Regions from separate parts of the Leclercia sp. LSNIH3 genome, predicted to be linked through region 2. Evidence: predicted binding sites of a transcription regulator. Region 2 holds the regulator's gene; each other region holds the start of a gene.
What was found. Region 2 encodes PurR, which represses purine synthesis genes. Its sites were predicted from a motif close to CANGCAAACGTTTGCNTG; they were not measured.

Region 1: the regulator PurR is predicted to act here: its motif matches at 2,126-2,143, upstream of purE (5-(carboxyamino)imidazole ribonucleotide mutase).
Region 3: the regulator PurR is predicted to act here: its motif matches at 1,770-1,787, upstream of purH (bifunctional phosphoribosylaminoimidazolecarboxamide formyltransferase/IMP cyclohydrolase).

Annotation. Positions count from the first base shown of each region.
Region 1 covers NZ_CP026387.1:1,274,014-1,277,221, reverse strand. Annotated here, with positions in the region: gene mnmH (tRNA 2-selenouridine(34) synthase MnmH) at 1-407, opposite strand, end outside; gene purK (5-(carboxyamino)imidazole ribonucleotide synthase) at 482-1,549, opposite strand; gene purE (5-(carboxyamino)imidazole ribonucleotide mutase) at 1,546-2,055, opposite strand; gene C3F35_RS06225 (hypothetical protein) at 2,229-2,417, opposite strand; gene C3F35_RS06220 (YdgH/BhsA/McbA-like domain containing protein) at 2,488-2,697, opposite strand; gene lpxH (UDP-2,3-diacylglucosamine diphosphatase) at 2,843-3,208, opposite strand, start outside.
Region 2 covers NZ_CP026387.1:335,629-338,836, reverse strand. Annotated here, with positions in the region: gene punR (DNA-binding transcriptional activator PunR) at 1-859, shown strand, start outside; gene purR (HTH-type transcriptional repressor PurR) at 856-1,881, opposite strand; gene cydH (cytochrome bd-I oxidase subunit CydH) at 2,177-2,266, shown strand; gene C3F35_RS01640 (MFS transporter) at 2,431-3,208, shown strand, end outside.
Region 3 covers NZ_CP026387.1:2,181,816-2,185,023, forward strand. Annotated here, with positions in the region: rRNA gene C3F35_RS10550 (16S ribosomal RNA) at 1-1,334, opposite strand, end outside; gene purH (bifunctional phosphoribosylaminoimidazolecarboxamide formyltransferase/IMP cyclohydrolase) at 1,895-3,208, shown strand, end outside.

The DNA of each region.
Region 1 (3,208 bases), 940 kb from region 2:
TGCTCAACGGTAGCTTGCATCGCTGCCTGACGCAGAGCTTTATAGCCGCCACGAATCAGCGGGTAATCGACGCCCGCCGCCTGCAGCCACGACTGCACAATGTGCGAGCGCTGCCCGCCCCGGGCGCAGCAGAGATAGCCCTGAGGTTGCGCAAGGCAGGCGGTGCGCCAGGCTTCGAGCCGCTGCTCGCGCGTCTCGCCGCTTACCAGACGATGGCCGAGCGCCAGCGCTGCCTCCGGCCCCTGGCGTTTATAGCAAGTGCCCACGGCGGCGCGTTCGTCGTTATTCATTAATGGCAGGTTGATTGCCGCAGGCATGGCACCCTGGGTAAATTCCACGGGCGCACGCACGTCGATTAACGGCGTGTCGGCGGCAAGTATGGCGCGGTAGTCCGTCCCATCGTTCATAAGGATCCCTCAAAACAGCGATGGGCAGGATTTTACGCCGGGGAAGGGGAATAGCAACTCCCCGGCGGTGGGGCTTAGCGGAGTGTTGCCTGCGCCCAGGCGATGCCGCTTGCGTACTCCGGCGGCAGCAGAGGCACGATGGCTTCCAGCGTCGCGCTCAGGCGAGGGATATCGCCGTCGTTCAGGTTGAGATGGCCAACCTTACGACCCGGACGCACTTCTTTGTCGTACCAGTGCAGATGCACCAGCGGGAGTTTCAGCCAGTCATAGTTCAGATCGGTGCCGATCAGGTTGATCATCACTGACGGGCTATTGACCACCGGCGGCGGCAGCGGCAGGCCGGTGATGGCGCGCAGGTGCAGTTCAAACTGGCTGATGGAAGCGCCGTTTTGCGTCCAGTGGCCGCTGTTGTGCACGCGCGGTGCCAGCTCGTTGATCAGAAGACCTTCAGGAGTGACGAAGCACTCCATCGCCATCACGCCAACGTAGCCCAGCTCCTGCATAATGGCCGAGAGCATGCTTTCGGCCTGTGCCTGCTGGGCCGCATTGGCCTGCGGGAAGACCACGCTGGTGCGCAGAATGCCGTCCTGATGCAGGTTGTGGGTCAGGGGATAAAAGACGGTGCTGCCGTCGTGGGCGCGGGCACCCACCAGCGACACTTCACCGCTGAAGTTAATGCCCTGCTCAACGATGCACTCGCCATAGCACTCATCCGGCAGTTGGTCGGTTTCACCGGCGCGCAGACGCCACTGGCCGCGTCCGTCGTAGCCGCCAACGCGGCGCTTGACGATCGCCAGTTCACCCAGCGTGGCAAAGACGTCAGGCCACTGGCCTTTCTCCGTCAGCAGCTGCCACGGAGCGGTAGCGAGGTGCAGATTGTCGAACAGCTGTTTTTGCGTCAGACGGTCGGCAATGATCGGGAAGACGTCGCGGTTAACGAAGGCATTATGACGCGCCAGCTCCCGGGTTAACGGGGTCTCTGGCCAGCGCTCAATCTCTGCGGTGATCACGCTTTGCTGGAACGGTACGGCTTCGGGTTCATCATCCAGCCCGACCGGCCAGACGGCGATACCCAGTGGTTCACCGGCCTGACGCAGCATCCGGCCTAACTGACCGTTACCGAGGACGCAAACCTGCTTCATGCCGCACCTCGCGGATCCGGGTTCTCCAGCACCTCGTCGGTCTGGGCGGTACGCCATGCGACCAGACGCTGATGCAGTTCTTTATCGTGCGTCGCCAGGATCTGTGCCGCCAGCAGGGCGGCGTTAGCGGCACCCGCTTTGCCAATCGCCAAAGTGCCCACCGGGATGCCGCGCGGCATCTGCACGATGGAGTAGAGGCTATCGACACCGCTCAGGGCAGCGCTTTGTACCGGGACGCCGAGCACCGGCACCAGGGTTTTGGCGGCAATCATGCCGGGCAGATGCGCGGCCCCGCCGGCACCGGCAATAATCACCTGATAGCCGTTCTCTTCCGCACCTTCGGCGAAGCTGAACAGTTTATCGGGGGTGCGGTGTGCGGAAACCACTTCAACGTGGTGAGGAACATTCAGGATGTCAAAGATTTCGGCGGCGAACTGCATGGTAGCCCAGTCGCTTTTGGACCCCATCACGATGGCGACACGCGCCGGATTATTGCTGGAAGACATGCGTCTTAAAACTCCTGTGGTGCACAACTCTCGGCTTTTGAGGTGACAGAGAATAGCACGATACACAGGCAAGGAAAACGGTTGCGCGGCTAAAACTTCAGCCAAAGTCGGTCTCTTGCTGCAATAAAAAAGACCGCCTTTCGGCGGTCTTTCACAGGATACCTGAACCCTTTTTACAGGAGATTGCCTGCGGTCAGGTTCTCTTTGTCGAAGGCATGGTTCACATCAATATGATTGTGATGGATCGCCGTGTCGATATTCGAACCCGCCTCCGGTGTGGAAACAGGATGCGCTGCAGCCATTGCGCCAGATGAAAGTGTTGCGGCCAGCAGCAGGGCGCTGACGATGCTGATATTTTTCATTCTCTTTTCCTTCTTCATCGTATTGTCGCTGTCGCGGGTGTGTTATCTGGCGGCACGGCAATCAGTTAAATTATTTGGTCAGTTCAGCGGTCATGTGCACGCGGTTGTCGAACTGGGCGCTGGTGATTTTGTAAGCAGCGCCTTCTTTAGCAGCCTGCGCGGCGATATTGGCTTCGGCACGGTCAAGGGTAGAGGCGGTGGTGCTGATGCTCTGCGCAAAAGAACCGAAAGAGATCAGAGACAGAGCGGCAACTGCAACGAAAGTTTTGATGGATTTCATGGTCGTATTCCTTAAGCGTTTTTGTTTGGGATAGGGCGTTGTTGCCCTGATGTGAGTAATCATAGGCCGACCAAAGTGTGATTAAAATCAAAACAATTTGCGGTTACAGTTCAAAAAAATTGAATGAATTTCAGGCGGGGGGATTTTAGAACGGGAAAGCGGTCAGCTCTACGCCATCCGGCGTGACCTTGATCATCGAACCTTCGGTATGCCAGGCCCCTAACACCACGCGATGGGCGGGTTTATCGTTGACGGTCAGGTCGTGCATATACGGGCGATGGGTATGGCCATGGATCAGCCACTGAACCTGGTGTTTTGCCATCACGCTGGCGACGGCCTGCGGATTCACATCCATGATGGTCATGGATTTGCTGCTGTTGGCGGCTTTGCTCCCGGCGCGCATCTTCGCGGCGATGCGGCTGCGGATAAACAGCGGCAGGGCGAGAAACAGGGTCTGGATCCAGGGGGTATGCACTTTGGCGCGAAACGCCAGATAACCGGTATCGTCGGT
Region 2 (3,208 bases):
GTTGCATCGCGTACCTTCAGCCATCAGCTATACCGTGCGTCAACTGGAGGAGTGGCTGGCAGTGCCGCTGTTTGAGCGTCGCCATCGCGATGTGGTTCTCACCCCGGCCGGGCTGTGGTTTCTGAAAGAGGGGCGGTCTGTTATCAAAAAAATGCAGATCACCCGCGAACAGTGTCAGCAGATCGCCAATGGCTGGCGGGGGCATATCTCTATTGCGGTGGACAACATTGTTCGTCCCGAGCGCACCCGCCAGATGATTGTCGATTTTTACCGCCACTTTTCTGACGTTGAGCTGCGGGTTTCTCAGGAGGTCTTCAACGGCGTCTGGGATGCGCTGGCAGACGGCAGGGTTGAGATGGCGATAGGTGCCACGCAGGCGATCCCGGTAGGTGGCCGCTATGCGTTCCGCGATATGGGAATGCTGAGCTGGTGCTGCGTGGTGGCCAGCCATCATCCTCTGGCTGCTCTGGACGGGCCGATCAGCGACGATATTCTGCGCAACTGGCCGTCGCTGGTACGAGAAGATACCTCCCGCTCACTGCCGAAACGGATCACCTGGCTGCTTGATAACCAGCGGCGAATTGTCGCGCCGGACTGGGAATCGTCCGCCACATGCCTCTCGGCAGGATTGTGCGTGGGCATGGTGCCGGTTCATTTTGCCCGCCCGCAAATAGCCAGCGGGAAATGGGTAGAGCTGGCGCTGGAGAATCCCTTCCCGGATGCGGCGTGCTGCCTGACCTGGCAACAAAACGATATGTCACCGGCCCTGGAATGGCTGCTGGATTATCTGGGAGACAGTGAAACGATGAACAGGGAGTGGCTGCGGGAGCCAGAGGTGCTGGCTCCCGGAGAAGATTAACGGCGATAGTCGCGGAACGGACCATCCGCAACGGAACGGCGTTCAATCAGGCGCGGATGCACTTCAATTGACTGGGACTCTTCGCGCTTGTTGACGATACGGTCCAGCAGCATGTTGAAGGCGGTCTCCCCCAGCGAATCTTTTGGCTGGTGGATGGTGGTCAACGCCGGGGTAAAGAAGCGCGCGTTGCGCACGTTATCATACCCGATCAGCGAAACGTCCTGCGGGACGCGCAGGCCCATCTCATCGGCGGCACAGAGCGCACCCATGGCCATAATATCCCCGCCACAGAAGATGGCAGTAGGGCGCGGGCTTTGGGAGAGGATCTGCTGCATTGCGCGGTAGCCGGACTCCGGTTCAAAGTCGCCCTGCACGATCCAGCTCTCTGGCACGGTAATCAACGCTTCTTCCATGGCTTTCATAAAGCCCGCCAGACGGCCGGCACCGGTGTTGCGCTCCAGCGCGCCCGGGATCACGCCGATTTCGCGGTGACCGCGTTCGATGAGGTAACGACCGGCCATGTAGCCGCCTTCAAAGGCGTTATCGATCACCGAGTCGGTGAAGTCGGCCTTCGCTTCGCCCCAGTCCATCACCACCATAGGAATATTGCGATACTCTTCCAGCATAGACAGCAGCGATTCTGGGTATTCGGAACACATCACCAGCAGACCATCGACGCGCTTTTGCGCCATCATCGACAGATAAGCCCGCTGTTTTTCGAGGCTGTTCCACGCGTTGCCGAGGATAAGGGTGTAGCCTTTCTGGAAGCAGTTCTTCTCTACCGCTTCAATGATTTCTGCGAAATAGGGCGCTTCGCTGCTGGTCGCCAGCAGGCCGATCGATTTCGTGTGATTGACCTTCAGACTGCGGGCCACGGCGCTAGGTGAGTAATGCAGCTCTTTAATGGCCGCCCAGACATTATTTCGGGTCTCTTCCGCGACAAAGCGGGTTTTGTTAATAACATGTGATACGGTTGTAGTGGAAACGTTTGCGCGTTTCGCCACGTCTTTAATTGTTGCCATCAGATGTCACTCCAGACCATATCTAAGCTCCTGAAAAACCGGTAGGTAAACGTTTGCCTTCACTCGCCCTAATTGCGCAATTTGAATTGCGGTACGCCGGGAAAACGACACAGGACGTCAGGAGGGGGTCAATGGCCGGTACGCTAATAAATTTAGCGTGGAATTTTGTCTTATCTTGGCCAAAAGGGGAAGAGCAAAAAACGATATCAATCTAAATCCAGCAAGATTTTTACCCTGAACTGTGTAAAAATGAGCAGGCTCACTCTTCATAGGGTGATTAAAAGGAGAAAAATTGATGAGTACCGATCTTAAGTTTTCGCTGATTACCACCATTATTGTTCTGAGTCTGATTGTCGCCAGCGGTCTGGTTGCGGCACTGCACTGATTGATGCGGGAGAGGCAGCTCTCCCTCGTTCCTTTACGCTGATTGTTACGCGCCCTGCAAAAATCTTTTGCTAAATTGTTAACTTCTCATTTTTTGTGATTGATGTCATGCTTTCGCCTTCATTGTTCTGTGTCGCCCGACGACACGGTGTCTGGAGTTGAAGTATGAGAATCAATTTTCCGCTGCTGGCCCTTGCCATCGGTGCCTTTGGTATTGGTACCACCGAATTTTCGCCGATGGGTCTGCTGCCGGTTATCGCCCGAGGGGTAGATGTTTCTATTCCCGCGGCAGGTATGCTGATCAGCGCCTATGCCATCGGGGTGATGGTGGGGGCACCGCTGATGACGCTGCTGCTGTCGCATCGGGGCCGCCGTAACGCCCTGATCTTCCTGATGGCGATCTTTACTGTCGGCAACGTGCTGTCGGCGCTCTCCCCGGACTACACCACCCTGATGCTGTCACGTATTCTGACCAGCCTGAACCATGGCGCATTCTTTGGCCTCGGATCGGTGGTGGCAGCCAGCGTGGTGCCAAAGCATAAGCAGGCCAGCGCCGTAGCCACCATGTTTATGGGGCTGACCATCGCCAATATTGGCGGCGTGCCTGCCGCAACCTGGATGGGTGAGGCGATTGGCTGGCGCATGTCCTTCCTGGCCACCGCGCTGCTGGGCGTGGTGTCGATGATGGCGTTGTTCTTCTCTCTGCCTTCTGGCGGTGCGGGTGAAAAGCCGGAAGTGCGCAAAGAGCTGGCGGTCCTGCTGCGTCCACAGGTGTTATCAGCCCTGCTGACCACCGTCCTGGGTGCCGGTGCGATGTTCACTCTTTATACTTATATTGCCCCGGTGCTGCATGACCTCAATCAGGCGACGCCAGCCTTTATCACCGCCATGCTGGTGCTGGTTGGCGTCGGTTTTTCCCTCGGCAACTATCTGGGCGGCAGGC
Region 3 (3,208 bases), 1.8 Mb from region 2:
GACTTCATGGAGTCGAGTTGCAGACTCCAATCCGGACTACGACGCACTTTATGAGGTCCGCTTGCTCTCGCGAGGTCGCTTCTCTTTGTATGCGCCATTGTAGCACGTGTGTAGCCCTACTCGTAAGGGCCATGATGACTTGACGTCATCCCCACCTTCCTCCAGTTTATCACTGGCAGTCTCCTTTGAGTTCCCGGCCTAACCGCTGGCAACAAAGGATAAGGGTTGCGCTCGTTGCGGGACTTAACCCAACATTTCACAACACGAGCTGACGACAGCCATGCAGCACCTGTCTCAGAGTTCCCGAAGGCACCAAAGCATCTCTGCTAAGTTCTCTGGATGTCAAGAGTAGGTAAGGTTCTTCGCGTTGCATCGAATTAAACCACATGCTCCACCGCTTGTGCGGGCCCCCGTCAATTCATTTGAGTTTTAACCTTGCGGCCGTACTCCCCAGGCGGTCGACTTAACGCGTTAGCTCCGGAAGCCACTCCTCAAGGGAACAACCTCCAAGTCGACATCGTTTACGGCGTGGACTACCAGGGTATCTAATCCTGTTTGCTCCCCACGCTTTCGCACCTGAGCGTCAGTCTTTGTCCAGGGGGCCGCCTTCGCCACCGGTATTCCTCCAGATCTCTACGCATTTCACCGCTACACCTGGAATTCTACCCCCCTCTACAAGACTCTAGCCTGCCAGTTTCGAATGCAGTTCCCAGGTTGAGCCCGGGGATTTCACATCCGACTTGACAGACCGCCTGCGTGCGCTTTACGCCCAGTAATTCCGATTAACGCTTGCACCCTCCGTATTACCGCGGCTGCTGGCACGGAGTTAGCCGGTGCTTCTTCTGCGGGTAACGTCAATTGCTGTGGTTATTAACCACAACACCTTCCTCCCCGCTGAAAGTACTTTACAACCCGAAGGCCTTCTTCATACACGCGGCATGGCTGCATCAGGCTTGCGCCCATTGTGCAATATTCCCCACTGCTGCCTCCCGTAGGAGTCTGGACCGTGTCTCAGTTCCAGTGTGGCTGGTCATCCTCTCAGACCAGCTAGGGATCGTCGCCTAGGTGAGCCATTACCCCACCTACTAGCTAATCCCATCTGGGCACATCTGATGGCAAGAGGCCCGAAGGTCCCCCTCTTTGGTCTTGCGACGTTATGCGGTATTAGCTACCGTTTCCAGTAGTTATCCCCCTCCATCAGGCAGTTTCCCAGACATTACTCACCCGTCCGCCACTCGTCACCCGAGAGCAAGCTCTCTGTGCTACCGTTCGACTTGCATGTGTTAGGCCTGCCGCCAGCGTTCAATCTGAGCCATGATCAAACTCTTCAATTTAAGTTTGATGCTCGTGAATTAAACTTCGTAATGAATTACGTATGTTCACTCAGAGACTTGGTATTCATTTTTCGTCCGAGGACGTTAAGAATCCATGTCACTTTGAGTGCCCACACAGATTGTCTGATAAATTGTTAAAGAGCAGTGCAACGCGGCTTTCGCTCACCGTTGCGAGGTGGCGTATATTACGCTTTCCTCTTTCAGAGTCAAGCGATTATTTCACGCTTTTCTCTTCAACCGGCCCGGCTGTTTGTGTGAAGTGATTCACATCTGCCGTGTCGATGGAGGCGCATTATAGGGAGTTCTCTTCAGGCCGCAACCCTTAAATGACAGAAAAATGACTGACTGCTGCATTCCCCAGCAAAACCCCGCCTTACACCTGATTATTAACAGACTTATCCACAACCCGACGAAAAAGTGAAAATGTGCGAGCGTTGCGCAAACGTTTTCGTTAAAATGCTTGCGCTAAATAAAGAGGCCCTGCCAGGTGTGTTAGTTGAGTTTTTATGTAGAAAATTCACCTAACGCTCTCTGTAATCGTCAAATCCAGGGGATTTACCATGCAACAACGTCGTCCAGTCCGCCGCGCTCTGCTCAGTGTTTCTGATAAAGCCGGTATCGTCGAATTCGCTCAGGCACTTTCTGCACGTGGTGTGGAGCTGCTGTCCACTGGCGGTACTGCTCGCCTGTTAGCAGATAAAGGCCTGCCGGTAACCGAAGTGTCCGATTACACCGGTTTCCCGGAAATGATGGATGGACGCGTCAAAACCCTGCACCCAAAAGTTCACGGCGGCATTCTGGGTCGTCGCGGTCAGGACGACGGCATTATGGATCAGCATGGGATCGCGCCGATCGACATGGTTGTCGTTAACCTCTATCCGTTCGCCCAGACCGTTGCCCGTGAAGGCTGCTCGCTGGAAGACGCCGTAGAGAATATCGATATCGGCGGCCCGACCATGGTGCGCTCCGCTGCCAAGAACCATAAAGATGTCGCCATCGTAGTAAAGAGCAGCGACTACGACGCCATTATTAAAGAGATGGACGCTAACGAAGGCTCCCTGAATCTCGACACCCGTTTTGACCTTGCCATTAAAGCGTTCGAACATACCGCCGCCTACGACAGCATGATCGCCAACTACTTCGGTAGCCTGGTACCTGCCTATCACGGCGAAAGCAAAGACCCTTCTGGTCGCTTCTCTCGCACCTTAAACCTGAACTTCATTAAGAAGCAGGATATGCGTTACGGTGAGAACAGCCACCAGCAGGCAGCCTTCTATATAGAAGAAGATGTAAAAGAAGCCTCCGTTGCTACCGCACAGCAGGTTCAGGGCAAAGCGCTCTCCTATAACAACATCGCTGATACCGACGCGGCGCTGGAGTGCGTGAAGGAGTTCAGCGAACCAGCCTGCGTGATCGTCAAGCACGCGAACCCATGCGGTGTGGCGGTAAGCACCTCTATCCTGGATGCCTACGATCGCGCGTATAAAACCGACCCTACCTCTGCGTTCGGCGGCATTATTGCCTTCAACCGCGAACTGGATGCTGAAACCGCTCAGGCGATCATCTCCCGTCAGTTTGTTGAAGTGATCATCGCCCCGTCTGCTACCGAAGAGGCTCTGAAAATCACCGCGGCGAAACAGAACGTTCGCGTGCTGACCTGCGGCCAGTGGGCAGAGCGTGTTCCGGGCCTGGACTTCAAACGTGTCAACGGTGGTCTGCTGGTTCAGGATCGCGATCTGGGTATGGTGACAGAAGCCGACCTGCGCGTAGTCAGCAAACGTCAGCCAACCGAACAGGAACTGCGTGATGCATTGTTCTGCTGGAAAGTGGCGAAGTTTGTTAAATCCAATGCCATCGTTTACGCGAAAGAAAAC